2 regions of the Pseudomonas sp. FSO-7 genome follow, and region 2 is predicted to be linked to the other one. Evidence: predicted binding sites of a transcription regulator. Region 2 holds the regulator's gene; the other holds the start of a gene.
What was found. Region 2 encodes FliA, which starts transcription of late flagellar genes. Its sites were predicted from a motif close to CTAAAGTTTNNNNNNNNNNNGCCGNTAA; they were not measured.
Positions count from the first base shown of each region.

Region 1: a site for FliA is predicted at 11,825-11,852, ahead of AC515T_RS02150 (methyl-accepting chemotaxis protein). Genes of this name have one in related genera too.

Region 1 covers NZ_CM184193.1:486,552-501,755, forward strand. The annotation lists gene hutG (N-formylglutamate deformylase) at 1-416, shown strand, start outside; gene AC515T_RS02115 (choline ABC transporter substrate-binding protein) at 695-1,642, shown strand; gene AC515T_RS02120 (alpha/beta hydrolase) at 1,844-2,755, shown strand; gene pip (prolyl aminopeptidase) at 2,861-3,832, shown strand; gene dtd (D-aminoacyl-tRNA deacylase) at 3,829-4,266, shown strand; gene AC515T_RS02135 (glucan biosynthesis protein G) at 4,617-6,359, shown strand; gene mdoH (glucans biosynthesis glucosyltransferase MdoH) at 6,352-8,922, shown strand; gene AC515T_RS02145 (DUF6124 family protein) at 9,010-9,351, opposite strand; gene AC515T_RS02150 (methyl-accepting chemotaxis protein) at 9,866-11,782, opposite strand; gene AC515T_RS02155 (16S rRNA (uracil(1498)-N(3))-methyltransferase) at 11,907-12,614, opposite strand; gene tatC (twin-arginine translocase subunit TatC) at 12,611-13,408, opposite strand; gene tatB (Sec-independent protein translocase protein TatB) at 13,405-13,824, opposite strand; gene AC515T_RS02170 (twin-arginine translocase TatA/TatE family subunit) at 13,835-14,122, opposite strand; gene AC515T_RS02175 (phosphoribosyl-ATP diphosphatase) at 14,147-14,479, opposite strand; gene hisI (phosphoribosyl-AMP cyclohydrolase) at 14,472-14,870, opposite strand; gene ubiB (ubiquinone biosynthesis regulatory protein kinase UbiB) at 14,952-15,204, opposite strand, start outside.
Region 2 covers NZ_CM184193.1:1,853,235-1,868,438, forward strand. The annotation lists gene fliR (flagellar biosynthetic protein FliR) at 1-411, shown strand, start outside; gene flhB (flagellar biosynthesis protein FlhB) at 415-1,551, shown strand; gene flhA (flagellar biosynthesis protein FlhA) at 1,784-3,913, shown strand; gene flhF (flagellar biosynthesis GTPase FlhF) at 3,925-5,274, shown strand; gene fleN (flagellar synthesis regulator FleN) at 5,390-6,220, shown strand; gene fliA (RNA polymerase sigma factor FliA) at 6,217-6,960, shown strand; gene AC515T_RS08190 (chemotaxis response regulator CheY) at 7,127-7,498, shown strand; gene AC515T_RS08195 (protein phosphatase CheZ) at 7,517-8,302, shown strand; gene AC515T_RS08200 (chemotaxis protein CheA) at 8,333-10,582, shown strand; gene AC515T_RS08205 (protein-glutamate methylesterase/protein-glutamine glutaminase) at 10,631-11,770, shown strand; gene AC515T_RS08210 (flagellar motor protein) at 11,770-12,510, shown strand; gene motD (flagellar motor protein MotD) at 12,526-13,410, shown strand; gene AC515T_RS08220 (ParA family protein) at 13,460-14,251, shown strand; gene AC515T_RS08225 (CheW domain-containing protein) at 14,348-15,204, shown strand, end outside.

The sequences.
Region 1 (15,204 bases), 1.4 Mb from region 2:
AGGAGCTGGCACGGCTCAAGGCCGAGTTCGGTTATGCCTTGCTGTTCGATGCCCACTCGATCCGTTCGGTGATCCCGCACCTGTTCGACGGCAAGCTGCCGGACTTCAACCTCGGTACGTTCAACGGTGCCAGTTGCGACCCGGCCCTGGCCAGCCAGCTCGAAGCCATCTGCGCCCGCCACGGCCAGTTCACCCATGTGCTCAACGGGCGATTCAAGGGCGGGCACATCACACGACACTACGGCAACCCGGCCGAAGACATCCACGCCGTGCAACTGGAATTGTGCCAGAGCACCTACATGGAAGAATTCGAACCGTTCAACTACCGTCCGGACCTGGCGGCGCCGACCCAGGTGGTGCTCAAGGAATTGCTGGAAGGTTTCCTGGCGTGGGGGCAAAAGACCTACAAGCGTTGATCCCTAGTGGGCAGCTTTTGTGGCGAGGGAGCTTGCTCCCGCTGGATGGCGAAGCCGCCCCAAAGATTTTATGAGCGCTGCGCACTGGAGCGCCAGCCCGGTCAAGCGGGAGCAAGCTCCCTCGCCACAACAGCACTCACTTCTCTTTGCCTGTCGCCACCGTGCAAAACCAAGTCGCCACAGTTCACCTTCGCCCCCTCGACGCTGCGTAATGTTCCGGTCACGGTGCGCCAAGACACCGACCTACAATAATCCTGCTGCCGCACGAGACCCTCGCGATGAAAAGACTGTTCAAACGCTGTCTGTCGTTCCTCTGCGGTACCGTTCTACTCAGCACCGGGGCAATGGCCGCCGAGCCTGCGTCCTGCCAGACCGTGCGCATGGGCGTGGTCAACTGGACCGACGTGATCGCTACCAGCGGCATGGCCGATGTGCTGCTCACCGGTCTGGGCTACGACAGCAAGCAGACCAGCGCCGTGCAACAAATCATCTTCGCCGGCATCCGTGACAAGCGCCTGGATATTTTCCTGGGTTACTGGAAACCGGCTATGGACAAGAACATCGCCCCGTTCCTGGCGGCCAACCAGGTGAGGGTGCTGGACAAACCAAGCCTGGCCGACGCCCAGGCCACCCTGGCGGTACCGGATTACGTGGCGGCGGCGGGGCTCAAGACGTTTGCCGACATCGCCCGGTTCAAGGATCAGCTCGGCGGCAAGATCTATGGCATCGAGCCGGGCAGCGGCGCCAACACCACCATCAAGACCATGATCGAGACCGATCACTTCGGCCTCAAGGACTTCAAGCTGATCGAGTCCGGTGAAGCGGGCATGCTGGCTGCGGTGCAGCGGGCGGTGAATCGCAAGGAGTTCGTGGTCTTCGTCGGCTGGACCCCGCATCCGATGAATATCAACATGAACATCACGTACCTGACCGGCAGCGAGGACGTCTACGGTCCGAACGAAGGCGCCGCGACCGTCTCCACCGTGACTGCGCCGGATTACGCCCAACGGTGCCCGAATGTGAACCGGCTGTTGGAAAACCTCACCTTCACCGCTGCCCAAGAGAGTCAGTTGATGGTGCCGATCATGGAGCGCAAGACGCCACAGGATGTCGCCCGGCAATGGTTGCGCGAGCATCCCGAGGATTTGCAGCGCTGGCTGGCTGGCGTCACGAGCGTTGATGGCAAGGATGGCGTAGCGGCGGTGCAGGCCAGTCTCAAGCCCTGACACAATCTTCTGGACACTGCTAACTCCCGTGGCGAGGGGATTTATCCCCGCTGGGGGTGCGAAGCGCCCCCAAACAGTTAAATGCCGTCAGCCTGGCACACCGCGGCGATCTGCATTCAGGGCTGCTTCGCAGCCCAACGGGGATAAATCCCCTCGCCACAGGTCGTGCTTCGTCCAATGATGTATTTGGTTGTCACTCCCATGACCTACCCACTCTCCCAGGCAATGTCAGCCTTCATCGACAAAACCCTGAGCTTCACCAGCCCGGACGACAGCCTCGCCGGTTCGCGCCAGGCCTACAGCCAGATGTGCCGGGCGTTCACGCCGCCCTGCCCGCCGACGTTGGCCATCGAGGATTTCGAACTGGCCGGCGTCGCGGTGCGGGCCTATTACCCGCAGAGTGCGGCACCGTTCGCCGGCTGGCCATGCCTTCTTTACCTGCACGGTGGTGGTTGGGTGGTGGGGGATCTGGATTCCCATGATTTCATCTGCATGGAGCTGGCCGCTGAGCTGGGCGCGTTGGTGGTGGCGGTGGATTACCGGCTGGCCCCGGAGCATCCGTTTCCGGCCGGTTTCGAAGACTGCCTGGCTGTGTGGCGTCACTTGGCGGACTCCCCGTTTGCCATCGACCCGCGTCAGCGGCTGGTGGTCGGCGACAGTGCCGGCGGCAATCTCGCCGTCGCGTTATGCCTGGCCTTGCGCGATGCTGGACAACCATTACCCCGGGCCCAGGTCTTGATTTATCCGGCGCTCGGCGGCCCCGCGGATCTGCCGTCGCGTCACGAATGTTTTGATGCCCCACTCCTGAGCCGCGGCGACCTGGCACGTTATGAGGCGCTGTACCTCAGTGGTGCGCAGCCCTCGCCGTATGCCATGCCGTTACTCGCCAACGATCTGAGCGGCTTGCCGCGGGCGTGGGTCGCCGTCGCACAATGGGACCCGCTGCGCGACGATGGCGTCCGTTACAGCGAGCGGCTGAACGCCGCAGGAGGCGACGCAGTGCTGTATCTCGGCGAGGGGCTGGTCCACGGTTGCCTGCGGGGTCGGGGTCAGGTGCCGGAGGTCGATCGGATGTATCGCACGCTGCTGGCGTACCTGGCTGACATGCTTTGACTGCGCAGGGGACATGCTCATTAAGGTCATTCGGGTTTATGATGCCGAACGGCAGACTAAATAGAAGTCCCCACAGGGATGACTCGACCCCTTACGGAGCGCGCAATGCAGACTTTGTACCCGCAGATCAAACCCCATGCCCGGCACGATCTGGCTGTCGATGACACCCACACCCTCTATGTCGATGAAAGCGGTTCCCCAGAAGGCCTGCCAGTGGTGTTCATTCACGGCGGCCCGGGTGCCGGCTGCGATGCGCAGAGCCGCCGCTACTTCGATCCGAACCTGTACCGCATCGTCACCTTCGACCAGCGCGGTTGCGGTCGGTCCACCCCCCACGCCAGCCTGGAAAACAACACCACCTGGGATCTGGTCGAAGACCTGGAGCGCATCCGCAAGCACTTGGGTATCGAGAAATGGGTGCTGTTCGGCGGTTCCTGGGGCTCGACCCTGGCCCTGGCGTACGCCCAGACCCATCCTGAGCGGGTGCATGGCCTGATCCTGCGTGGGATCTTTCTCTGCCGTCCGCAGGAAATCGAGTGGTTCTATCAGGCTGGCGCCAGTCGCCTGTTTCCCGACTACTGGCAGGACTACATCGCACCGATCCCGCTGGACGAGCGCGACGACCTGCTCAGCGCGTTCCACAAGCGCCTGACCGGCAACGACCAGATCGCCCAGATGCACGCGGCCAAGGCCTGGTCCACCTGGGAAGGTCGCACCGCGACCCTGCGTCCGAACCCGCTGGTGGTCGATCGCTTCTCCGAGCCGCAGCGGGCGCTGTCGATTGCCCGGATCGAATGCCACTACTTCACCAACAATGCTTTCCTTGAACCCAACCAGTTGATTCGCGACATGGGCAAGATCGCCCATTTGCCAGGCGTCATCGTGCACGGCCGCTACGACGTCATCTGCCCGTTGGACAATGCCTGGGAGCTGCATCAGAACTGGCCCAACAGCGAATTGCAGGTGATCCGCGACGCCGGCCACGCCGCTTCGGAGCCGGGAATTACCGACGCGTTGGTGCGCGCCGCCGCGCAAATGGCCCGGCGCCTGCTCGACTTGCCGCCCGAAGAAGCATGAAGGGGCTGTTGCAACGGGTGCGCGGCGCCCGGGTCGAGGTGGCAGACGAGATCGTCGGGGCCGTGGACCAGGGCTTGCTGGTGCTGGTGGCCGTCGAGCCCGGGGACACCCGGGCCAGCGCCGACAAGCTCTTGCACAAGCTGATTAACTATCGAGTGTTCAGCGACGCCGAGGGCAAGATGAACCTGTCCCTGGCGGATGTCGGTGGAGGGTTGTTGCTGGTGTCGCAGTTCACCTTGGCGGCCGACACCAAAAGCGGTCTGCGCCCGAGTTTTTCCTCGGCTGCGCCTCCGGCCCTGGGCGAAGAATTGTTCAACTATTTGCTGAGCCAGGCGAAACAGGTGCATGGCACTGTGGCATCAGGTAGATTCGGCGCCGACATGCAGGTTCATCTGGTCAATGATGGCCCGGTAACCTTCCTGTTACAGGTCTGAAAGCGTTTGAAACATCTTTTCGGTTCTGTTTCGAGGTAAAACAGGGTGTTTTCTCGATAAATACTTTGTTACCCCTGATGCGTTGTCACGCGGGCTACTAGATAATCGCGCGCTACGGGGGATCAGCGTTCGCTGGTCCATTTGACTTAGGTAGAGAGTTGTCCTGGACCGTTTGGGGAATCATTTTGCCCCGTCGGAGTCGGAACAATGCTCGCCAACTTGGCAAGAGTGGTCCGCAGGTGCGGTTTTTCAGCGCCGTTACCGTGCAGATACTTTATCTGGCCGTTGGTTTTTTGATCAGTTTTCGGCGAGGGTTGCTCGTGATTGTTAGTCCCTGTAATGCACCAAAAATGACTGCCAAACGGTTGAGAAGCGCCCTGGTAACGGGCTCGGCCCTGTTGTGCCTGTTCGGCGCGGGCCAACTGTGGGCATTCAGCCTGGATGATGTATCGGCGAAGGCACAAGAATTGGCCGGGCAGAAGTTCGAAGCCCCGCGCAGCAATTTGCCGAACGAATTCCGCGAAATGAAATTCGCCGATTATCAGAAAATTCGTTTCCGCACCGAAAAAGCTGAATGGGCCGACCAGAAGACCCCGTTCCGGCTGTCCTTTTATCACCAGGGCATGCATTTCGACACGCCGGTGAAAATCAACGAAATCACCGCGACCACCGTCGACGAGATCAAGTACGACCCGACACGTTTCGATTTCGGTGATGTGAAGTTCGATCCCAAGGCTACCGAACAGCTGGGCTACGCCGGTTTCCGCGTGTTGTACCCGATCAACAAGGCCGACAAGCAAGACGAAATCATGACCATGCTGGGCGCGAGTTATTTCCGCGTCATCGGCAAGGGTCAGGTCTACGGCTTGTCCGCTCGTGGCATGGCCATCGACACCGCGCTGCCATCCGGTGAAGAGTTCCCGCGCTTTCGCGAGTTCTGGATCCAGCGTCCGAAACCGACCGACAAGCACCTGGTGATCTTCGCCCTGCTGGATTCGCCACGGGCCACTGGCGCCTATCGCCTGACCGTGCGTCCGGGCACCGACACCGTTGTCGACGTGAAATCCCGCGTGTTCCTGCGTGACCGCGTCAACAAGCTGGGCATCGCCCCGTTGACCAGCATGTTCCTGTTCGGCGCCAACCAGCCGTCCAAGGTGCTGAACTACCGTCGTGAACTCCACGATTCCAGCGGCCTGTCCATCCATGCCGGCAACGGTGAGTGGATCTGGCGTCCGCTGAACAACCCGAAACACTTGGCCGTGAGCAACTTCTCGGTAGAAAACCCGCGTGGTTTCGGCCTGCTGCAACGTGGTCGTGACTTCAGCCATTACGAAGACCTGGATGACCGTTACGAAAAACGTCCAAGCGCCTGGATCGAACCGAAAGGCGATTGGGGCAAAGGCACCGTCGACCTGGTTGAAATCCCGACCGCTGACGAAACCAACGACAACATCGTTGCGTTCTGGAGCCCGGAAAAACTGCCTGAGCCAGGCCAGCCGCTGGACTTCGCCTATCGCCTGCACTGGACCCTCGACGAAGCCAACCTGCACTCGCCAGACAGCGCCTGGGTCAAGCAGACCCTGCGTTCGACCGGTGACGTGAAGCAGTCCAACCTGATCCGTCAACCGGACGGCAGCGTGGCCTACCTGGTGGATTTCGAAGGGCCGTCCCTGCAAGCGCTGCCTGAAGAGGCCGAGGTGCGTAGCCAGGTGAGCGTTGGCGACAACGGCGAGATCGTCGAGAACAGCGTGCGCTACAACCCTGAAACCAAGGGCTGGCGCCTGACGCTGCGCCTGAAGATCAAAGACCCGAGCAAAGCGACCGAGATGCGCGCCGCATTGGTCAGGCCGCTGGTCCCTGTCGAGCTGCCAGCCACCGGGCATTCCGTGACCACACTGGCCAAGGCCGACAAGGTCGCCAAGCAGCAGAGCGAAAAAGAGCAAGCCAACGAGCAAGCCGGCGAGCAGAAAGAAGCCAAGGCCGTCAAGGCGTCTGCCGCCGCTGCCGAGCCGACCCCAACCCCACAGGAACCGGAACAGGCTGAACAAGTCCTGACCGAGACCTGGAGCTACCAGTTGCCTGCCGATGAGTAATACGTCCGTACAACCAGAATCTCTCAGTGAGTATCTGGCCCATTTGCCGATGACCGACGAGCAGCGCGCCGAGCTGGCGGGCTGCACGTCATTCAGCGAATTGCACAAGCGCCTGGCTTCGTCGACATTCGACGCACCCAACGAGGCGGCGCAAGCCTCGGTGGGCCGTCGCCTGACGCTGAGCACTGCCGAGGAACTCGAGGACGCCGAAATGCTGGCTCTCGATGCCAACGGCCGGGTGTGCTTGAAGGCGACGCCGCCGATTCGTCGGACCAAGGTCGTGCCGGAACCGTGGCGCACCAATATCCTGGTGCGCGGTTGGCGGCGCCTGACCGGGCGTACCAACCCGCCGAAGCCGCCCAAGGATGAGCGCGTGCTGCCCCATGCACGCTGGCGTACCGTGGGTTCGATTCGCCGCTACATCCTGCTGATCCTGATGCTCGGCCAGACCATCGTTGCCGGTTGGTACATGAAAGGCATCATGCCGTACCAGGGCTGGTCGCTGGTGGACCTGGACGAAGTCCTGCACCAACCGCTGATGCAGACGGCCACGCAAGTGCTGCCGTATGCGTTGCAGACCAGCATCCTGATTCTGTTCGGGATCCTGTTCTGCTGGGTGTCGGCGGGTTTCTGGACGGCGCTGATGGGCTTTCTCGAATTGCTCACCGGCCACGACAAATACCGCATCTCCGGCGCCAGCGCCGGCAATGAGCCGATTCCCAAGGACGCCCGCACCGCGCTGGTGATGCCGATCTGCAACGAAGATGTGCCGCGGGTATTCGCCGGTTTGCGCGCGACCTTCGAGTCGGTGGCCGCCACCGGTGACTTGGATCGTTTCGACTTCTTTGTGCTCAGCGACAGTAACGAAACCGATATCTGCGTGGCCGAACAGCAGGCCTGGCTGGATGTCTGCCGTGAAGCCGGGGGCTTCGGCAAGATCTTCTACCGCCGTCGTCGCCGTCGCGTGAAACGCAAGAGCGGTAACCTCGACGATTTCTGCCGTCGTTGGGGCAGTGACTACAAGTACATGGTCGTGCTCGACGCGGACTCCGTAATGAGCGGCGAATGCCTGACCAGCCTGGTGCGCCTGATGGAAGCCACGCCGGATGCCGGCATCATCCAGACTGCGCCACGGGCCTCGGGCATGGACACGTTGTATGCGCGCATGCAGCAGTTCGCCACGCGGGTGTACGGTCCGTTGTTCACCGCCGGTCTGCACTTCTGGCAACTGGGAGAATCCCACTACTGGGGCCACAACGCGATCATCCGCATGAAACCGTTCATCGAGCACTGCGCCCTGGCGCCGTTGCCCGGTAAAGGCGCGTTCGCCGGTGCCATCCTGTCCCATGACTTCGTCGAAGCCGCGCTGATGCGTCGTGCCGGTTGGGGCGTGTGGATTGCCTACGACCTGCCGGGCAGCTATGAAGAGCTGCCACCGAACCTGCTGGACGAACTCAAGCGTGACCGTCGCTGGTGCCACGGCAACCTGATGAACTTCCGGCTGTTCCTGGTCAAGGGCATGCACCCGGTGCACCGTGCGGTGTTCCTGACCGGCGTGATGTCCTACCTGTCGGCGCCGCTGTGGTTCTTCTTCCTGGTGCTGTCCACCGCGCTGCTGGCGGTGAACACATTGATGGAGCCGCAGTACTTCCTCGAGCCACGCCAGCTGTATCCGCTGTGGCCGCAATGGCATCCAGAGAAAGCCATCGCGCTGTTCTCGACCACCATCGTGCTGCTGTTCCTGCCCAAGCTCTTGAGCATCGTCCTGATCTGGGCCAAAGGCGCGAAGGCATTCGGTGGCAAGTTCAAGGTGACCCTGTCGATGTTGCTGGAGATGCTGTTCTCCATGCTGCTGGCGCCGGTGCGGATGATTTTCCACACCCGCTTTGTCCTCGCCGCTTTCCTGGGCTGGGCCGCGACCTGGAACTCGCCGAAACGTGACGACGACTCCACGCCATGGAGCGAAGCGGTCAAGCGCCACGGTCCGCAAACCTTGCTGGGCTTCTTCTGGGCTTTGCTGGTGATCTGGCTGAACCCGAGCTTCCTCTGGTGGCTGGTGCCGATTGTCGGGTCGCTGATGCTGTCGATCCCGGTGTCGGTGATCTCCAGTCGCGTGGGCCTGGGCTTGAAGTCCCGTGATGAAAGCCTGTTCCTGATCCCTGAGGAGTACGCACCGCCGCAGGAGCTGCTGTCGACGGACCAGTACACCCATGAAAACCGTTGGCACGCGCTGAACGACGGTTTCATCCGGGCGGTGGTCGATCCACAACAGAACGCCTTGGCGTATGCGCTGGCAACCTCGCGTCACGGCCAGGCCGAGCCGATTGAGTGGCTGCGGGTCGAACGTGTTCGTCACGCGCTGAAGGTCGGCCCGGCGGGTCTCACCAATGGTGAGCGGCTGGCCCTGCTGAGCGATCCGGTGGCCTTGTCCCGCCTGCATGAGCAGGTCTGGAGCGAGGGGCATCCGGAGTGGCTGGCGGCATGGCGTGAATCGGTCAAGGCCGACCCTCATGCGCCGCTGCTACCGCTACAGCCGGTGAGCGTGCAGTCTCAAGTGGCCTGATACGCAAAAAGCCCCGCTTCTGGAAAGAAGCGGGGCTTTTTGTTGGGTGCATTTTTTACCTGTGGCCCCGGCTTTGTAACGAGGGAGCTATGGTCTTGGGTTGACGCTGTCCAACAGTCGATTAGCCAACAAACCACTCAGTTCGATCAGTTGCAGGATGCCAAGGGCAACATGGCGTCGAGAGCCTTTCAGGTCGAACGCAAGGTCGTTGACCATGGCATCGGCTGAGGCCAGGGTTTCGCTGAGGTTGGCCAGCAGGTTTTCGGTGTCGATGCCGTCGACGACGGTGAAGAGTTGGCCTGGCGACGCTTTATTCTCGGATTTGGCCTGTTTGGGGTTCAGGTAGTAATCGAGTGTGCGATCAGCGGCTTCCTGGAGTTTCTTGGGGTCGGTTTCTGGTTCTGGTGGGTTGGGTGTGACCTTGTACATGGTTGACGCTCCTAGGGTAATGGAGCCGCCAGATATCGCTGCTAAACGAGAAGGGTGGCGACTGTACGCGGGTTAGCAGACCGGGACCCTAGAACCCGGCAGACCCGAGGGTCTCCCACGCACAACCGCCATGACATAGATGTGCAGGCGCTGAAGCCTGCTCACGCATGTGGAGAGCGTACGTCTAGGATTGTCCAGGCTGCTAAACCCGATCGCTGAACTGACAGCGACCTGCAAACGTTAAAGCCCAGGCCTAAGGCGTACAAGCCGGCGGATTCTGGCGTAGTTGTAGGCAATGGCGCAAGGCGCCGTAGCCTTGGGATGACGGATTGTGGGCCTGGGTATTCTTGGGTGTATATCCGTTATTGGGGCTACGGCTGCTGACGGTTCCGCTCTTACAGCGGCTCACTTTTGAGAAGCGCAAAGGTAAGCCGCTGTAAGAGCGGAACCGTCAGCAGCCGTTACCTAAATAACGGATATACACACAACACCAACCCCAACACCCACACCCGAATCAAACCCGGAACCGCCCCACCAACGTCTGCAAATGAACCCCCAACCGCGCCAGCTCAGCACTCGAAGCGGCAGTCTTCTCACTGGACGACGCCGTCTGCTCCGACACATCACGCACATTCAGCACACTACGGTTGATCTCCTCAGCCACCGCACTCTGCTGCTCAGCCGCCGCGGCGATCTGCTGGTTCATCGACTGGATCGCCGAAACCGTACGAGTAATGTTTTCCAGCGAGCCCCCCGCGCGGCGGGTCAGTTCGACGCTGCTGTCGGTCAGGCTGCGGCTGTTGTCCATGATGGTCGCGACTTGTTCGGTACCGCTTTGCAGGCCGACAATCAGTTCTGCGATTTCTTCGGTGGACTTCTGGGTGCGCTGGGCCAGGCTGCGGACTTCATCGGCCACCACCGCAAAACCACGTCCGGCCTCACCGGCACGGGCTGCCTCGATGGCCGCGTTGAGGGCCAGCAGGTTGGTTTGCTGGGCCACGGATTTGATCACGTCCAGGACGCTGCCGATCTTGTCGCTTTCGCGCTTCAAATCGCCCATGGCGGCGGTGGAGTTGCCCACTTCCTTAGCCAGACGCTCGATCTGGGCAATGGCCTCGCCCACCACTTTGTCGCCTTCGCGGGCCTGTTGGTCGGCGGCGACTGCGGCTTCGGAGGCTTCCTCGGCGTTGCGGGCGACTTCCTGCACCGTGGCGGTCATTTCGTGCATGGCGGTGGCGACCTGATCGGTTTCCACCTTTTGGCTGTTGACCCCGGCGCTGGTCTGCTCGGTCACGGCCGAGAGTTGTTCGGCGGCGCTGGCGATTTGGGTAACGCCTTCGCTGATGCCGCCGATCAATTGCCGCAGGCCCACGGTCATGCTTTGCATGGCGCGTTGCAACTGGCCCAGTTCGTCGCGACGGTCAGAAGTGAGGTTGTGGGTCAGGTCGCCAGCGGCCACGCGTTCGGCAACCTTCAAGGTTTCGCCGAGTGGGCCGACGATCTGCCGGGTGATGAACAGGGCGGCGATCACGCCGAACAGCAGCGCCAGCGCGGCCGCCACGATCAGCAGCGTCTTGGCTTGGACGACGTCGTGGTCACGCACGGCTGTCTGGGAAACCGTCAGCTTCTGGCTGGAATCGATCAGTGTTTGCCCTTGCTCGGTCATGCGCTGGAGGGCCGCGGCGTTGTCGATCTGCGAGTCGCGGAACTGGGCGACCGCCGCGCGATAGAGATTGAACGAGTCGTTGGCCTGTTGCAGGTTGGCGGCGTGTTCCTGGGGCAATTGGTCTGGCAGTCGCGCAAGCAGCTTGAGGACCGTGTCGATGGCCTCGAGGGCCGGTTGCTGGGCTTCGCTCTTGCCGCTGTAGGTGTAGCCGCGGACTTGGTAGCGGGCTTGCTGGATGGCCTTGCTCAGGGTGACCACGCTGTTGAACGGGGTGACGTCGCCGGCTTGCAGCAACAACTGTTCAACTTCGGCGACGCGGGCCACGGCGTTGTCGGCGCTGGCACCGAGTTTGCTGCGGGCATCTTCGCGGTTGACGGTAGCGCGGGTCATCTGGGCGAAGGCGCCCTTGTATTCGGCGACGGCAGCCAGTTGCTTGTCGATCAGTGCGACGTCGGCCGGCTGTTCGATTAACTCGCGTGCGGTTTTCAGGCCGGCTTCGAGCTTGCCCAGCAGGTCGTTGACCTGTTGCGGGCCCTTCTCGCCCCGCGTGGTGTTGTAGTCGATGCTGGCCAGGTTCAAGTCTTTGCTCAAGTCGTTGAGACTGGCAATGAACCCCAGTTTATCGCCCCGGCTGATGACATTGCCCAGGCCGGACCAACCGGTGAATGCGATCATCAGGGTGAGGAACAGCACCAGGCCGAAGCCTGCGCCGAGTTTGCGGTTAACGCCTACGTTTCCCAGACCCTGGGCAAGCCACCGGAACATGCTGATACTCCCTTGGAGCGCTGAATGGGTTTTATGGGCACTGTATCGGCGGCTTTGACGGGATCTGTAGAAATGAGCTCAGGATTCTCAGAGTGGCTTGTTTGTGGCAAAGCAGAGAAACCTTTCAGAACAACCTTGCAAGCAATGCGGTAACCGCGGTCTCGACCCGCAGGATCCGCTCGCCCAGTTGTACCGGTTGCAGACCGGCCTTGCCCAGCAGGTCGATTTCGTAGGGAATCCAACCGCCTTCGGGGCCAATGGCCAAGGTCACCGGTTCTGTGAGCGCTCGCGGGCAGGGCGGGTGGTTGCCGGGATGACCGACCAGGCCCAAGGTGCCGGCGGTCATGGCCGGCAGGCGGTCCTCGACAAAAGGTTTGAAGCGTTTCTCGATAACCACCTCAGGCAACACGCTGTCCCGGGCTTGTTCCAGGCCCAGGATCAGTTGCTCGCGGATGGCCTCGGGCTCGAGGAACGGCGTCTGCCAAAAGCTCTTTTCCACGCGATAGCTGTTGACCAACACCACCCGCGGCACGCCCATGGTGGCGACCGTCTGGAACACTCGCCTGAGCATTTTCGGACGCGGCAGCGCCAGCACCAGGGTCAACGGCAACTTGGCCGGCGGCGCCTGGTCGAGGGTCACTTGCAGTTCGGCCTCGCGAGCCTCCAGGCGCAGTACCTGGGCCGAGCCCATCAACCCGCCGATGCGCCCGACCCGCAGGCTGTCACCGACGGCACTGCGATGGACTTCCTGCATGTGGGTCAATCGGCGATCGCTCAGGATCACGCGGTCGGGCCCAATGAAGTCGGCCTCTTCGAGCAGCAGCAGGTTCACGCTTGGGTCGCTGGCGGCTGGTCGTTGTGGTCATCGACCGGCTGGTCCTCGGGTTCTTCTTCCCGGCGCTTGCGCACCAGGCCACCGAACAGGATGCCGATCTCGAACAGCAGCCACATCGGCACTGCCAGCAGGGTCTGGGAGAAAATGTCCGGCGGGGTCAGGATCATGCCGACCACGAAGCAGCCGATGATCACGTAGGGGCGGATCTTCTTCAGGTAGGCCACGTCGACCACGCCGATCCACACCAGCAGCACCACGGCCACGGGGATTTCGAACGCCACGCCGAAGGCGAAGAACAGCGTCATGACGAAATCCAGATAGCTGCTGATGTCGGTCATCATTTCCACGCCCGCCGGGGTGGCGGCGGCGAAGAACTTGAAGATCAGCGGGAACACCAGGTAATAGGCGAAGGCCATGCCGGTGTAGAACAGCAGGATGCTGGACACCAGCAGCGGCACGGCGATGCGTTTTTCATGCTTGTACAGGCCCGGGGCGATGAAGCCCCAGATCTGGTGCAGGATCACCGGGATCGCCAGGAACAGCGAGACCATCATCGTCAGCTTCAGTGGCGTCAGGAACGGCGACGACACGTCGGTGGCGATCATCGTCGCGCCTACCGGCAGGTACTGGCGCAGCGGCGTGGAGACGAAGGTGTAAATCTGCTGGGTGAAGGAAAACAGCCCGGCGAAGATGATGAAAACCGCCGCGACGCAACGCAGCAGGCGGGTGCGCAACTCGGTGAGGTGCGATACCAGCGGCATCGGCTGGTCGTTTTCGGGGATATCGCTCATGGGGCTCGCGGCGGCAAAGTAGGATCGTTAGGCGCAGGGACAGCGTGGGGCGCTGTATCCGCTACCGTCGGTGTCACTGGCGCCGGTTCAGCCACCGGCGCGCCACTCTCTGGCGCTTGGGAAGCCACGGTCGGCTCGGCCACAGGCTGGACTGGCGTCGGTTCCTGCTGGGGCGGCGTGAAGATTTTCCGCGCTTCCTGCTCCAGGGACAGAATGTGTTCGTTGTGAAGTTGCCGACGGATGTCGTCGGCGCCGATTTCACGTTCAACTTCCTGTTTGATCGCATTGAAGCTGCGCTTCAGGCGCCCGATCCAGAGACCGGCGGTGCGCGCAGCGCCCGGCAGGCGCTCGGGGCCCAGTACCAGCAGGGCGACGAGGCCGACGAGCAGCAGTTCAGTGAAGCTGATCCCAAACATTAGTCAGTGCTCACGAGTCTTTGCGGATGGGCTCTTCGACTTTTTGGGCCTGCACGTCGATGGTATTCGGCGCATTCACAGGCTGAGTGGCCTGCGGGTGTACCGGTTGGGTCGGTTGTGCGGGCTGAGCCTGGTTGGTCGTCGGGTCGGCCGGTTTCTCGTCATCGTTCATGGCCTTGCGAAAACCCTTGATCGACTCGCCGACATCGGTGCCGAGGTTCTTCAGTTTCTTGGTGCCGAACACCAACACCACGACGACCAGGATGACGACCCAGTGTTTCCAGTCAAAGATACCCATGTGGCTACTCCTCTCAAAAATTGATCAGGCGGACGGGCGCGAGGCTTTCTCGACGTGCCCGGACAGACCGAAGCGACGGTCCAGTTCATCCAGTACGGCCTGCGGATGCTGCCCCAGTTGGGCCAGCATGACCAGGCTGTGGAACCACAGGTCGGCGGTCTCGTAGATCACGTCGCTGCAGTCGCCGCTGATGGCGGCGTCCTTGGCGGCGATGATGGTCTCGACCGACTCTTCGCCGACTTTTTCCAGAATCTTGTTCAAGCCCTTGTGGTACAGGCTGGCGACATAGGAACTGTCGGCCGCGGCGCCCTTGCGCTCTTCCAGCACCTGGGCCAGGCGGGTCAGGGTGTCACTCATGGGTATGTCCTGAATAAATGGCATGCGGGTCCTTGAGCACCGGGTCGACGGTTTTCCAGTCGCCGTTCTCGAAGACGCGATAGAAGCAGCTTTGACGGCCGGTGTGGCAGGCGATCTCACCGACCTGCTCGACCATCAGGATGATGACGTCGCCGTCGCAGTCCAGGCGCATCTCATGCAGGTGCTGCACATGCCCGGACTCTTCACCCTTGCGCCACAGCTTGCCACGGGAACGTGACCAATAGATGGCGCGGTTCTCGGCGGCGGTCAGGGCCAGCGCTTCGCGGTTCATCCAGGCCATCATCAATACGCGCCCGGTCTTGTGGTCCTGGGCGATGGCCGGCACCAGGCCGTCAGCGTCCCACTTGATCTCGTCCTGCCAGTTTTTCATCTTTGACTCCGACCATGGGCCGCGTACCTGACGTCGGCGGGCCCAGCGTTGAAACAGTGTGCCAGCGCGAACCGGTGCTGGCTATCGGCGAACGACCAGATACAAACCAACGATCACCATGATTGCGGCGGGCCAATGGCCCAATTCGCTCAACGGTCCACCAGCCGCCAGCATTGCGCCACCTCCCAGGTGAGCTGCGCCGAGCAAGCGCAGGAACCAGTCGTCCTTGCGTCGGTGCCACGGTGGCGCCGGGTCGTGGGCGTGGGGTTGGGACATGCGTTCGAGCAGGTCGCGGGTCATGTTGGCCAAGTGCGGGATCTGCTCGAACTGGCTC
Region 2 (15,204 bases):
ACCGCAGTGATCGGTCAGTTCCTGACGATGCTGGTGACCCTGTTGTTCCTCGCCATGAATGGGCATTTGGTGGTGTTCGAGGTCTTGACCGAGAGCTTTACCACCATGCCGGTGGGCAATGCGTTCCTGATCAATCATTTCTGGGAAATCGCCGGCAAGCTCGGCTGGGTCCTGGGTGCGGCGATGGTGCTGGTATTACCGGCGATCACCGCGTTGCTGGTGGTCAACATCGCGTTTGGCGTGATGACCCGTGCGGCGCCGCAACTGAATATTTTCTCCATTGGCTTCCCGCTGACCCTCGTGCTGGGCATGGTGATTTTCTGGGTCAGCCTGGGGGATATCCTCAACCAGTATCAGCCGCTGGCCACCCAGGCCTTGCAGCTTTTACGCGACATGGCACAGGCACGCTGAACCATGGCCGAGAGCGAGAGTGGTCAGGACAAGACAGAAGACCCCACGGAAAAGCGCCTGCGTGAATCTCGGGAAAAGGGCGAAATCGCCCGCTCCAAGGAACTCAACACGCTGGCGGTGATGCTGGCCGGGGCGGGCGGGTTGCTGATTTATGGCGGCGGGTTGGCCCTGGACCTGCTGGAGATCATGCGCCTGAATTTCTCCCTGCCCCGTGAGGTGCTGCTTTCTCCTGGGGCCATGTCCCAGTATCTGCTGCACTCGGGCAAGATCGCGATCCTGGCGGTGCAGCCGGTTCTGATCTGCTTGCTGTTGGCCGCCGTGATCGGCCCGATTTCCCTGGGCGGCTGGTTGTTCGCCGCTGGTAGCCTGGCCCCCAAGTTCAGCCGGATGAACCCGGCCGCCGGTCTCAAGCGCATGTTTTCCACCACGGCGCTGATGGAGTTGCTCAAGGCGTTTGGGAAATTCCTGCTGATCCTGTTTGTCGCGCTGACGGTGCTGCAGGCCGATATCGACGACCTGCTGCGCATTGCTCACGAACCGCTGGAGCAAGCGATTATCCACAGCGTGCAGCTGGTGGGCTGGAGTACGTTGTGGATGGCCTGCGGCCTGATCCTGATCGCTGCCATCGATGTGCCGATCCAGCTCTATCAGAGCAAGCAGAAGTTGATGATGACCAAGCAGGAGATACGCGACGAGCATAAGGACCAGGAAGGCAAGCCCGAGGTCAAGCAGCGCATTCGTCAATTGCAGCGCGAGGTCTCCCAGCGACGGATGATGGCGGCGATTCCCGACGCCGATGTGGTCATCACCAACCCGACTCACTACGCCGTCGCCCTCAAGTACGACCCCGAAAAAGGCAACGCGCCCGTGTTGCTGGCCAAGGGCAGTGATTTCCTGGCGCTGAAGATCCGTGAGATCGCCGTGGCCAACGAGGTGATGCTGCTTGAGTCCCCGGCGCTGGCACGATCGATTTACTACTCCACCGAGCTCGATCAGGAAATCCCCGGGGGCCTGTACCTGGCCGTGGCCCAGGTATTGGCCTACGTCTACCAGATCCGTCAGCACCGCGCCGGCAAGGGTAAGCGCCCCGAACCGCTCAAGGACCTGCCGATCCCGCCGGATTTGCGGCGTGACTCCTGAGCCTGGCTGACACACGCCCCGGTGGGAGCGAGCTTGCTCGCGATTGCGTGGGTTCAGTCACCTGCAGGTTCGACTGACAAATCGCTATCGCGAGCAGGCTCGCTCCCACAGGTCAATGTCCCTTCAACCCCTCTATTTCAGCCCTCGACAAAAGTTGGAAGGCTTCTTGCAATACCCCGCCTGCGCCCCCTCCGGGCGTCAAAAGTTTGCTTCACAGGCACGGGGAATATTGGTGGATCGCTCTCAGTTACTCAGCACCGCGCGCAGCAATGTAGCCGACCTCAGCCGGGGCAATCTGGGTGTGCCGATCTTGCTGCTGGTCATGCTCGCCATGATGATGCTGCCGGTACCGCCGTTCCTGCTGGACGTGTTCTTCACGTTCAACATCGCCCTGTCGATCGTCGTGTTGCTGGTGTGCGTCTACGCCCTGCGGCCGCTGGATTTTGCCGTATTTCCGACCATCCTGCTGGTGGCGACGTTGATGCGCCTGGCGCTGAACGTGGCATCGACCCGGGTGGTCATGCTCCACGGCCAGGACGGGCACGCCGCCGCCGGTAAGGTGATCCAGGCCTTCGGTGAGGTGGTGATCGGCGGTAACTACGTGGTCGGTATCGTGGTTTTCGCCATCTTGATGATCATCAACTTCGTCGTGGTGACCAAGGGCGCCGGGCGGATTTCCGAGGTGAGCGCGCGTTTCACCCTCGATGCGATGCCCGGCAAGCAGATGGCGATCGACGCCGACCTCAACGCCGGCCTCATCGACCAGAGCCAGGCCAAGCTGCGTCGCCTGGAAGTGGCCCAGGAAGCCGAGTTCTACGGTTCCATGGACGGTGCCAGCAAATTCGTGCGCGGTGACGCCATCGCCGGCCTGTTGATTCTGTTCATCAACCTGATCGGCGGCATGGCCGTCGGCATCTTCCAACATGGCATGACCTTCGGCGACGCCGGCAAGGTCTACGCCTTGTTGACCATTGGTGACGGTTTGGTGGCGCAATTGCCATCACTGTTGTTATCCACAGCCGCCGCGATCATGGTGACCCGTGCTTCGGGCTCCGAAGACATGGGTAAGCAGATCGGTCGGCAGATGTTCGCCTCGCCCAAGGCCCTGGCCGTTGCCGCCGGCCTGATGGCGGTGATGGGGCTGGTGCCGGGGATGCCGCACTTTTCCTTCCTGAGCATGGCGGCCATGGCCGCCGGTGGTGCCTACTGGTTCTGGAAGAAGCAGAACGTGCAGAAAGTCCAGGCCCTGCAAGAGGTCAAGCGCCAGCAGGAACTGCTGCCGTCGCCGGCCCGCGCCATGGAAACCAAGGAGCTGGGCTGGGATGACGTGACCCCGATCGACATGATCGGCCTGGAAGTCGGCTATCGCCTGATCCCCTTGGTCGATCGCAATCAGGGGGGACAGTTGCTGGCGCGGATCAAGGGGGTACGCAAGAAGCTCTCCCAGGACCTGGGCTTCCTGATGCCCACGGTGCATATCCGCGACAACCTCGACCTGGCGCCGAGCGCCTATCGCCTGACCTTGATGGGCGTGATCCTGGCCGAAGCCGAGATCTACCCCGACCGCGAGCTGGCGATCAACCCGGGCCAGGTCTACGGCAGCCTCAACGGCATCACCGCCAAGGATCCGGCTTTCGGCCTGGAAGCGGTGTGGATCGAAATCAGCCAGCGGGCCCAGGCCCAGTCCCTCGGTTATACCGTGGTGGACGCCAGTACCGTGGTGGCGACCCACTTGAACCAGATCCTGTACAAGCACTCCAGCGAGCTGATTGGCCACGAAGAAGTCCAGCAACTCCTGCAAGTACTGGCCAAAGGCTCGCCGAAGCTGGCTGAAGAGCTGGTGCCGGGCGTGGTTTCGTTGTCGCAGTTGCTCAAGGTGCTGCAGGCGCTGCTGGCCGAACAAGTGCCCGTGCGCGACATACGCAGTATCGCCGAGGCCATCGCCAACAACGCTTCCAAGAGTCAAGATACCGCCGCCTTGGTGGCTGCGGTTCGGGTCGGCGTGTCCCGTGCAATCGTCCAAAGCATTGTAGGCACTGAGTCTGAGCTGCCTGTGATCACCTTGGAGCCAAGGTTGGAACAGATATTGCTCAATAGTCTGCAGAAGGCAGGACAAGGCTCGGAAGAGGGTGTTCTGCTGGAGCCAAGCATGGCCGAGAAGCTGCAGCGTTCGTTGATCGAAGCAGCCCAGCGGCAAGAGATGCAAGGCCAACCGGTGATCCTGCTGGTGGCCGGTCCGATTCGCGCGATGCTCTCGCGATTCGGGCGCCTCGCGGTCCCGGGGCTGCATGTGCTGGCGTACCAGGAAATACCGGACAACAAGCAAGTGACCATCGTTGCGACAGTAGGGCCCAACGGCTGAGGTAGTGGTTTATGCAAGTGAAGCGTTTTTTCGCCGCCGACATGCGTCAGGCCATGAAACTGGTTCGTGACGAGCTGGGCGCTGAAGCAGCCATCATTGGCAACCGTCGTATCGCCGGCGGTGTCGAGCTGACGGCGGCCCTGGATTACAAACTGTCTGCGCTGGCCCCACGGGTTCCGAACATGGAACTCGAAGATGAGCTGCGCAAGACCCAATCGCGCATCGCCAGCGCCCAGGCCGAACTGAGCCTGCGCAGCAGCGAAGGCGAGGGTGCCGCAGGCACCAATCGTCAATTGTTCGCCGGTCAGCCGCTGACCGCCGGCCTGCCGTTGACCGCTGCCGAGCCGCTGATCGAGCAGGCCAAGGCCGAACCACGTCGTCCGGAGCCGGCACCCGCCGCGCCTGCCCGCGGAGTCGACCCGCGCACCCTGGACTCGATGCGCTTCGAACTCAACAGCCTGCGCGAGCTGATGGAAGTCCAACTCGGCTCCCTGGCCTGGAACCAGTTGCAAGGCAGCCGTCCGGCCCAGGCCAACCTGTGGCGTCGCCTGCAACGCATCGGCTTGTCCGGCCCGTTGTCCCGGGACCTGCTGGCGCTGATCAATGGTATCGAAGAGCCGCGCCAGGCCTGGCGCATGTTGCTGGCGCACCTGGCGCGGATGATCGCCACGCCGGAAGTCGAGCCACTGGAAGAGGGCGGGGTGATTGCCATGGTCGGCCCTGCCGGCATGGGCAAGACCACCACCCTGGCCAAGCTCGCCGCCCGTTATGTGCTCAAGTACGGCGCCCAGAGCATCGCCCTGGTGAGCATGGACAGTTTCCGCATCGGTGCCCAGGAACAACTCAAGACCCTGGGCCGGATCCTCAATGTGTCGGTGACCCATGTGGATCCGGGCCAATCCCTGGCCCAGGCGCTGGAACCGCTGCTGCGCAAACGCGTCGTGCTGATCGATACCGCGGGCCTGCAAGCCAGCGATCCGGCCCTGCGCATGCAGCTCGAAAGCCTGGCCGGACGCGGCATCAAGTCAAAAAATTATCTCGTGTTGGCAACCACCAGCCAGAAACAGGTTCTAACCGCCGCGTACCACAGCTACAAACGCTGCGGGCTGGCCGGCTGCATCCTGACTAAGCTGGACGAAACGGCCAGCCTGGGCGAGGTGTTGAGCCTGGCGATCGGTCATGAACTGCCGGTGGCCTACCTGACCGATGGGCCGCGGATCCCGGATGATTTGCATCTGCCGCGCCGTCATCAACTGGTCAGTCGTGCCGTGAGTGTGCAAATGCAGGAAGAACCCAGCGAAGAAGCCATGGCTGACATGTTCGCTGACATCTACCACAGCCCGACCAAACAGGTCGGCTGAGGTAATCATGAATATTTTTTGTACCTACATCGATGGTCTGCCATGCATTGTTCCTTATGCGAACGCGCAGCCAGTAATGTGGCCTCCGTCTAAGAAGACAAGGTAAAGAACGAACATGGGCAGCATGCATCCCGTACAGGTGATCGCGGTGACCGGCGGCAAAGGTGGCGTCGGGAAGACTAACGTGTCAGTGAACTTGTCCCTGGCTCTGGCAGAGCTTGGCCGACGGGTCATGCTGCTGGACGCCGACCTGGGCCTGGCGAACGTCGACGTGCTGCTGGGGCTTACCCCCAAACGCACCCTGGCGGACGTGATCGAAGGCCGTTGCGAACTGCGCGACGTGCTCTTGCAGGGGCCGGGCGGGATTCGCATCGTGCCCGCTGCCTCCGGCACCCAGAGCATGGTTCACCTGACCCCGGCGCAGCATGCGGGCCTGATCCAGGCCTTCAGCGACATCGGCGACAACCTCGATGTGCTGGTGATTGACACTGCCGCCGGCATCGGCGACTCGGTTGTCAGTTTCGTCCGCGCCGCCCAGGAAGTGCTGCTGGTGGTCTGCGACGAACCGACGTCCATCACCGACGCCTACGCCCTGATCAAACTGCTGAACCGCGACTATGGCATGAACCGCTTCCGCGTCCTGGCCAACATGGCCCAGAGCCCGCAGGAAGGACGCAACCTGTTCGCCAAGTTGACCAAGGTCACCGATCGCTTCCTGGACGTCGCCCTGCAATACGTCGGCGCCGTGCCGTACGACGAAAGCGTACGCAAGGCCGTCCAGAAGCAACGTGCCGTTTATGAAGCTTTTCCACGTTCCAAGTGCGCGCTGGCGTTCAAGGCGATCGCCCAGAAGGTCGATACCTGGCCCCTGCCGGCCAACCCCCGCGGGCATCTGGAATTTTTCGTCGAGCGTCTTGTGCAACAAACAGCAGGGCCCGTGCTATGACAGCCAGCGGTTACAACCATCTCTACAAAAAATCGGCACGGGACGCCCAATACGAACTGATCGAGCGTTACGCGCCATTGGTCAAGCGTATCGCCTACCACTTGCTGGCGCGGTTGCCGGCCAGTGTCCAGGTCGAGGACTTGATCCAGGCCGGCATGATCGGCCTGCTTGAAGTGTCGAACAAATACGACGCCAGCAAAGGCGCCAGTTTCGAGACCTATGCCGGTATTCGCATTCGCGGGGCGATGCTCGATGAAGTCCGCAAGGGCGATTGGGCGCCGCGTTCGGTGCACCGCAATACCCGTATGGTCAGTGACGCGATTCGCGCAATTGAAGCGAAAACCGGGCGTGACGCTAAAGATCACGAAGTTGCGGCCGAACTCCAGTTGAGTCTCGACGATTATTACGGGATTTTGAACGATACCTTGGGCAGCCGCCTGTTCAGTTTCGACGACCTGTTGCAGGACGGCGAACACGAAGGGCTGCACGAGGATAACGCGAGTGCTCACATGGAGCCGTCGCGTGACCTGGAAGATGAGCGTTTCCAGAGCGCGCTGGCGGAGGCGATTGCCAATTTGCCGGAGCGTGAGCGGCTGGTCTTGGCGCTGTACTACGACGAAGAGCTGAACCTCAAGGAAATCGGTGAGGTCCTGGGGGTCAGTGAATCGCGGGTCAGCCAGTTACACAGCCAGTGCGCGGCCCGTTTGCGGGGGCGTTTGGGGGAGTGGCGAGCGCGTTGACAGGCAGTGTGGGGACACTGCGACGAGGCTGGCCTGGCAGGTACTGCGCCAGTCTCCATCCGTTGTGCTCCAGACCGTTGTCGAGTGTTGTGCCGGATTGATTGAAATGGCGCGTCCAGGTGCTGGGCGCGTTTAAGACTGCTTGGAGGTCGAATTGGACAAGAACATGAAAATCCTCATCGTTGATGACTTCTCAACGATGCGGCGGATCATTAAAAACCTGTTGCGTGACCTTGGGTTCACCAACACGGCCGAAGCAGATGACGGGACCACTGCGCTCCCGATGTTGCACAGTGGCAACTTCGATTTTCTGGTTACCGACTGGAACATGCCGGGCATGACCGGTATCGACCTGCTGCGCCAGGTGCGTGCCGACGAAAAACTCAAGCACCTTCCGGTGCTGATGGTCACTGCCGAAGCCAAGCGCGAGCAGATCATCGAAGCGGCCCAGGCCGGTGTAAACGGCTATGTGGTCAAACCCTTCACGGCCCAGGCGTTGAAAGAGAAGATCGAAAAAATCTTCGAACGCATCGGTTAACGGCGCCACGGGGGAGCTATGGACAACGAATCTTCAATGGGCGATTTCGAATCGACCCTGAAAAAACATGCCCGCGAACTGGTCGACAGCCTTGAAAAAGGTCGTTTTGGCGATGCGGTTCAAATGATCCATGAGCTCAACCAGACCCGTGACCGCGGTCTGTATCAGGAAGTGGGCAAGCTCACGCGTGAACTGCACAGCGCGATTGTCAATTTCCAGATCGACCCGCACATGCCGCAGGCCGAGGAAGTCTCCCAGATCACCGACGCCACCGAGCGCCTGGGGTATGTGGTCAAGCTGACCGAAGCCGCGGCCAACCGCACCATGGACCTGGTGGAGAGCGCGACGCCGCTGGTCAACGGCCTGAGCGAAGAGGCTCAGGCCTTGAGCACCGACTGGGGCCGGTTCATGCGTCGCGAAGTCGGTGCTGAAGAGTTTCGGGAGCTGGCCCGTCGGGTCGACGGTTTCCTGGCGCGCAGCAGCACCGAGAACCGCGCCGTGGCAAGCAACCTCAACGACATTCTGCTGGCCCAGGACTATCAAGACCTGACCGGCCAGGTGATCAAGCGTGTGACCCAGTTGGTCACCGAAGTGGAAAGCAACCTGCTCAAACTGGTGTTGATGGCCAGCCAGGTCGACCGCTTTGCAGGCATCGAACACGACCGTGAAGCGATGCTTGCTGAAAAAGATCCACAAAAACATCTCTCTCAGGGTGAAGGTCCGCAAATTCATGCCGATAAAAGAGAAGACGTTATGTCCGGTCAGGACGATGTGGACGATTTGCTGTCCAGCCTTGGATTCTGAGTTTTAGCCCTGTTTTAGGAGCAGCCATTAATGAGCTTCGGCGCCGATGAAGAGATCCTTCAGGATTTCCTGGTTGAGGCCGGCGAGATTCTAGAGCAACTGTCCGAACAGCTGGTCGAGCTGGAAAGCCGACCAGATGATGCGGATCTGCTCAATGCAATTTTTCGCGGTTTCCACACTGTAAAAGGAGGCGCCGGCTTCCTCCAGCTCAACGAGCTGGTGGAGTGCTGTCACATTGCCGAGAACGTGTTCGACATCCTGCGCAAGGGTGAGCGTCGCGTTGATTCGGAACTGATGGACGTGGTGCTCGAAGCGCTGGATGCGGTCAACAGCATGTTCAGCGAGGTGCGCGAGCGTTCGCCGATCACCGCTGCCACTCCTGAGTTGCTCGCCGCGCTGGCACGCCTGGCCGAGCCGCAATCGGCTGACGAAGCGGCGCCGGTTGCCGAAGCGGTGGTTGAAGAGCCGGTCGTCGAAGAATCGGGCGACATCACCGATAACGAATTCGAACAGCTGCTGGACTCCCTGAATACCGTCAAGGCCCAGGCCGAAGCGCCAGCCGCTCAGGTTGCACCTGCTGCGCAAGCCGCCGGGGCTGCCAGCGATGAAATCACCGATGCCGAGTTCGAGTCGCTGCTCGACCAGCTTCACGGCAAGGGCCAGTTCGCGCCGGATGCGGTCGTCCCGCCGACGGCCCCGGCCGCCCCGAAAGCGGCGGGCGACAGCTCCGACATCACCGACGACGAATTCGAAGCGTTGCTCGACCAGTTGCATGGCAAGGGCACCTTTGCCGTTGACGCACTGGATTCGGCCATCGCTTCGGCACCGACCCCGGCCAAGCCTGCCGCCGCTGCCGCTGGCAGCGACCTGATCAGCGACCACGAATTCGAATCCCTGCTCGATGAGCTGCACGGCAAGGGCAAGTTCAGCGAAGTCGGTACAGCTGCCGCTGCGCCTGCTGCCACCACCGTTGCGCCAGCGGCCAAGGCTGCGCCAAAACCCGCTGCCAAGGCACCGGAACCCAAGGCCGAGCCCGCCAAGCCTGCCGCTGCTGCCCCGGCAGCCGCCCGAGCTCCGGCGGCTGCGCCAGCGGAAAAACCGGCCAGCGAAGCCGAGACCACCGTTCGGGTCGACACCGCACGCCTGGACGAGATCATGAACATGGTCGGCGAACTGGTGCTGGTGCGTAACCGTCTGGTGCGCCTGGGGCTCAACAGCCAGGACGAAGCCATGTCCAAGGCCGTGTCGAACCTCGACGTGGTCACGGCCGATTTGCAGACCGCGGTCATGAAGACCCGGATGCAGCCGATCAAGAAAGTCTTCGGGCGCTTCCCGCGCCTGGTTCGCGACCTGGCTCGCCAGCTCAAGAAAGAAATCAACCTGGAACTGGTGGGCGAAGAGACCGACCTCGACAAGAACCTTGTCGAGGCCCTGGCCGACCCGCTGGTCCACTTGGTGCGCAACGCGGTCGACCACGGCATCGAGTCGCCGGAAGAGCGCGAAGCCTCGGGCAAGGTCCGCAGCGGCAAGGTGATCCTGGCCGCCGAGCAGGAGGGCGACCACATCCTGTTGTCGATCTCCGACGACGGCAAAGGCATGGACCCGAACGTGCTGCGTTCCATCGCGGTGAAACGTGGTGTGATGGACAAGGATGCCGCCGACCGCCTGAGCGACACCGAGTGCTACAACCTGATCTTCGCCCCGGGTTTCTCCACCAAGACCGAGATTTCCGACGTGTCCGGCCGTGGCGTGGGCATGGACGTGGTGAAAACCAAGATTTCCCAGCTCAACGGTTCGATCAACATCTACTCGACCAAGGGCCAGGGTTCGAAGATCGTCATCAAGGTCCCGCTGACCCTGGCGATCATGCCGACCCTGATGGTGATGCTGGGCAACCAGGCCTTCGCCTTCCCGCTGGTCAACGTCAACGAGATTTTCCACCTCGACCTGTCGCGCACCAACGTGGTGGACGGCCAGGAAGTGGTGATCGTACGGGACAAGGCATTGCCGCTGTTCTACCTCAAGCGCTGGCTGGTCAGCTCCGCGGCTCATGTGGAGCAGGGCGAAGGCCATGTGGTGATCCTTTCGGTGGGCACCCAGCGGATCGGCTTCGTCGTCGACCAGTTGGTGGGCCAGGAAGAAGTGGTCATCAAGCCGTTGGGCAAGATGCTCCAAGGCACCCCGGGCATGTCCGGCGCCACCATCACCGGCGACGGCCGCATCGCGTTGATTCTCGATGTGCCAAGCATGCTCAAGCGTTACGCCGCCCGGCGTATTTGATTCTGGAGGGGGGCGGCCCAGCGCCGCGCCTCGTCTAACGGAGTGTTTATGGTAGTTAAAGTCCTGGTGGTGGACGATTCGGGGTTTTTCCGTCGCCGCGTCTCGGAAATTCTTTCGGCGGACACGAGTATTCAGGTCGTCGGTACCGCGACTAATGGCAAAGAGGCGATCGATCAGGCCCTGGCACTCAAGCCGGACGTGATTACCATGGACTATGAGATGCCGATGATGGACGGCATCACGGCCGTGCGGCATATCATGCAGCGCTGCCCGACCCCGGTCTTGATGTTCTCGTCCCTGACCCACGAAGGCGCCCGGGTGACCCTCGATGCGCTGGACGCCGGGGCGGTGGATTTCCTGCCGAAGAATTTCGAAGACATTTCGCGCAACCCCGACAAGGTCCGGCAGTTGCTGTGCGAAAAGGTCCACAGCATTTCCCGCAGCAATCGCCGTGTCGGTGCCTACAGCACACCGGCGCCAGCCCCGGTTGCGGCCCCAAGCCCGGCGCCAGCGCCGACGTCGACGGCATCGAGCAGCTTCAATGCGGCCCCGGTACGCAGCGCCCCGGCGCCTGCGCCGACGCGTTCGGCACCTGCCAGTCCATCGTCGCCGGCCCCCAAGCGCAAAGCCTACAAGCTGGTGGCGATCGGTACGTCCACGGGCGGCCCGGTGGCGCTGCAACGGGTTCTGACCCAGTTGCCGGCCAACTTCCCGGCTCCCATCGTGCTGATCCAGCACATGCCCGCGGCGTTCACCAAGGCGTTTGCCGAGCGTCTGGACAAGCTGTGCAACATCAACGTCAAGGAAGCCGAGGATGGCGACATCCTGCGTCCGGGCCTGGCGTTGCTGGCGCCGGGTGGCAAGCAGATGATGATCGACGGCCGCGGCGCGGTGAAAATCCTGCCGGGCGACGAGCGCCTGAACTACAAGCCTTGTGTGGACATTACCTTCGGTTCCGCAGCCAAGTCCTACGGTGACAAAGTTCTGGCGGTGGTGCTCACCGGCATGGGCGCCGACGGCCGCGAAGGCGCACGGCTGCTCAAGCAGGGCGGCAGTGCGATCTGGGCCCAGGATGAAGCCAGTTGTGTGATCTATGGCATGCCGATGGCCATCGTCAAAGCCGATCTTGCCGACGCGGTGTACGGATTGGACGACATCGGTAGACACCTGGTCGAGGCCTGCCTGTAATGGATGTGCTCAGCCTGATCGGCATCATTATGGCGTTCGTCGCCATCATTGGCGGCAATTATCTGGAAGGCGGTCATCTGGGCGCGCTGGCCAACGGCCCGGCGGCGTTGATCGTGATCGGTGGCACCGTCGGCGCGGCGCTGCTGCAGTCGCCCATGAGCGCTTTCAAGCGGGCCATGCAGGTGCTGATCTGGATTCTGTTCCCGCCCCGTGTCGACCTGGCCGGTGGTATCGACCGGGTGGTGAACTGGAGCCTGACCGCTCGCAAGGAAGGCCTGCTGGGCCTGGAAGGGGTGGCCGATGCCGAACCCGACAGCTACTCACGCAAAGGCCTGCAATTGCTGGTGGACGGCGCCGAGCCGGAAGCCATCCGCAGCATCCTGGAAGTGGATTTCTATACCCAGGAAAGCCGCGACATCGAAGCGGCCAAAGTCTTCGAAAGCATGGGCGGCTACGCGCCGACCATCGGCATCATCGGTGCGGTGATGGGTCTGATCCATGTGATGGGCAACCTGGCCGATCCATCGCAGCTGGGCAGCGGTATCGCCGTGGCGTTCGTCGCCACGATCTATGGCGTGGCGAGTGCCAACCTGGTGCTGCTGCCCATCGCGGCCAAGCTCAAATCCATCGCGTTGCGCCAGTCGCGCTATCGCGAAATGCTGCTGGAAGGGATCCTGTCGATCGCCGAAGGCGAAAACCCGCGCTCCATTGAGCTGAAGCTCCAGGGCTTCATGGACTGATGGGGGGTATGGAGCATGGCACGTCGCAGGCATCGTGAAGAACACGTCAACCATGAACGCTGGCTGGTTTCCTATGCCGACTTCATCACGCTGCTGTTCGCTTTTTTCGTGGTCATGTATTCGATTTCGTCGGTCAACGAAGGCAAGTACAAAGTCATTTCCGAGGCGTTGATCGGGGTCTTCACCGATTCCGACCGGGCCCTCAAGCCGATCCCTATCGGCGAGGAGCGGCCCAAGACCACTACGCCGGCCAAACCCTTGGTCAAGGACAGCGAGCAGGTCGACGCCGGTATCGCCGGCAGTAGCGATCCGTTGAAAAGCATCGCCGACGACATCAGCGCGGCGTTCGGTGACCTGATCAGCTCCAACCAGATGACCGTGCGTGGCAACGAGTTGTGGGTCGAGATCGAACTCAATTCCAGCTTGTTGTTCGGCAGCGGCGACGCCATGCCCAGCGACATGGCGTTCAACATCATCGATAAGGTTGCAGCGATCCTCAAGCCCTTCGACAACCCGATCCATGTCGAAGGCTTCACGGACGACCAGCCGATCCGTACCGCGCAGTACCCGACCAACTGGGAACTGTCTTCGGCCCGTTCGGCGAGCATCGTGCGCATGCTGGCGATGCAGGGTGTGAACCCCGGTCGCCTGGCCTCGGTGGGCTACGGTGAGTTCCAGCCGGTGGCCAACAACGCCACGGCCGAGGGGCGTGCGCGCAACCGGCGGGTGGTGCTGGTGGTGTCGCGTAACCTCGATGTACGTCGTAGCCTGACCGGTACCGGTACGGCCCATGCAACCCCGGATGCGGCATTGAAGCGGGCTGGCACACAAACTGCACCGGCTCCGGTCAAGTCGCCGGGAAGACAGAGTGCCGTCAATTCTCCGTCACCCGCTTTATAACCGAGCTATTTCTCGGTCGAGCCTGTTTCGGCCGGGAGGAACGATCCGAATGAGAGTCTGGGCAGTCGCCAATCAAAAAGGTGGTGTGGGCAAGACCACATCTTCCATCGCTTTAGCCGGGTTGCTGGCCGAGGCGGGCAAGCGCGTGGTCATCGTCGATCTGGACCCCCATGGCTCGATGACCAGCTATTTCGGCTACGATCCCGATAGCCTGGAGCACAGCAACTTCGACCTGTTCCTGCACAAGGGCGTCGTGCCCGAGGGGTTGCCGGGGCAATTGTTGTTGTCCACCAGCGACGAGCGGATTTCCCTGTTGCCGTCGAGCACCGCCCTGGCCACCCTGGAACGACAGTCGCCCGGGCAGAGTGGCCTGGGCCTGGTGATCGCCAAGAGTCTGGCGCAGCTGTGGCAGGATTTCGATTATGCGATCATCGACAGCCCGCCGTTGCTGGGGTTGCTGATGGTCAATGCCTTGGCCGCCAGCCAGCAATTGGTGATTCCCGTGCAGACCGAGCATTTAGCCGTCAAGGGCCTGGAGCGCATGGTCAATACCCTGGCGATGGTCAATCGCTCGCGCAAACAGACACTGGCCTTCAACATCGTGCCGACGCTGTTTGACCGTCGCACCCAGGCGTCCCTGGGGACCCTGCGTGTGTTGCGGGACATGTACCCGGAGGACATCTGGCAAGGCTATATCCCCGTCGACACCCGCCTGCGGGATGCCAGCCGCGCCGGTGTGACTCCTTCGCAATTCGATGGCAAGAGCCGTGGCGTGCTGGCCTACCGAGCACTACTCAAGCATCTGCTGGCCCAACAGCTTGTTCCGCAGCAGGTGGCTTAAGGTGACGAGGCTTTCCATTGGCAGTGTGTTCGCTTGCGAACGCTCAAGTCCTGCCGCATTCATGCCGATAACCTCTTCAAGTGGCGCACTGTTCCCATGAGCCGCCCAATAAAGACAACCTCGCGTCCGCAAATGGCACTGCAGTCCTACCTGGATGGGCTGTTGCAGGAAGCGACCGAAGAATTGCCACCGCCGCCAAGCGTGATCGAGGCGTTGCCCGAACACGTAGAAGCCGAGGGTGTGCTGGATGAGTTTCAAGCGGCCGTGCTCGAAGAGCAGGCCCGTGACGCACAGAAATCAGTGGTGGCCGCGGCGGTTGAAGCTCCGTTCATCAAGCCTCAACTGGCGGTAATGGAAGCGCCTGCGCCGATCCTGGCACCGGTCTCGACCGTTGCCCCGTTGCTGCAGGGCCTGGTGACGCCGGTGGTGGAAGTCCACTTGCCGCCGAGCAACCCACCGCCACCGGTGCCGGGCGACGACCGTCCGGCCTGGGCTGCCGAGCCGTTCGAGTGCTTGTTGTTCGATGTGGCCGGGTTGACCCTGGCGGTGCCGCTGGTCTGCCTGGGTTCGATTTATTCCCTGGCCGGGCAGGAACTGACGCCGCTGTTCGGCCAGCCGGAATGGTTCCTCGGGATCCTGCCGAGCCAGGCGGGCAACCTGAAGGTACTGGATACGGCGCGCTGGGTGATGCCGGACCGTTATCGCGATGATTTTCGCCAGGGCCTGCAATACGTGATTTCGGTGCAAGGTTATGAGTGGGGGTTGGCGGTGCACCAGGTCAGCCGTTCGCTGCGCCTGGACCCGAACGAGATCAAGTGGCGCAGCCATCGAGGGCAACGGCCATGGCTGGCCGGTACGGTGATCGAGCACATGTGCGCCTTGCTGGACGTTTCCGAGCTGGCGGAGTTGATCGCCAGCGGCGGGGCAAAACACCTGGGCGGCAGCAAGAAGCC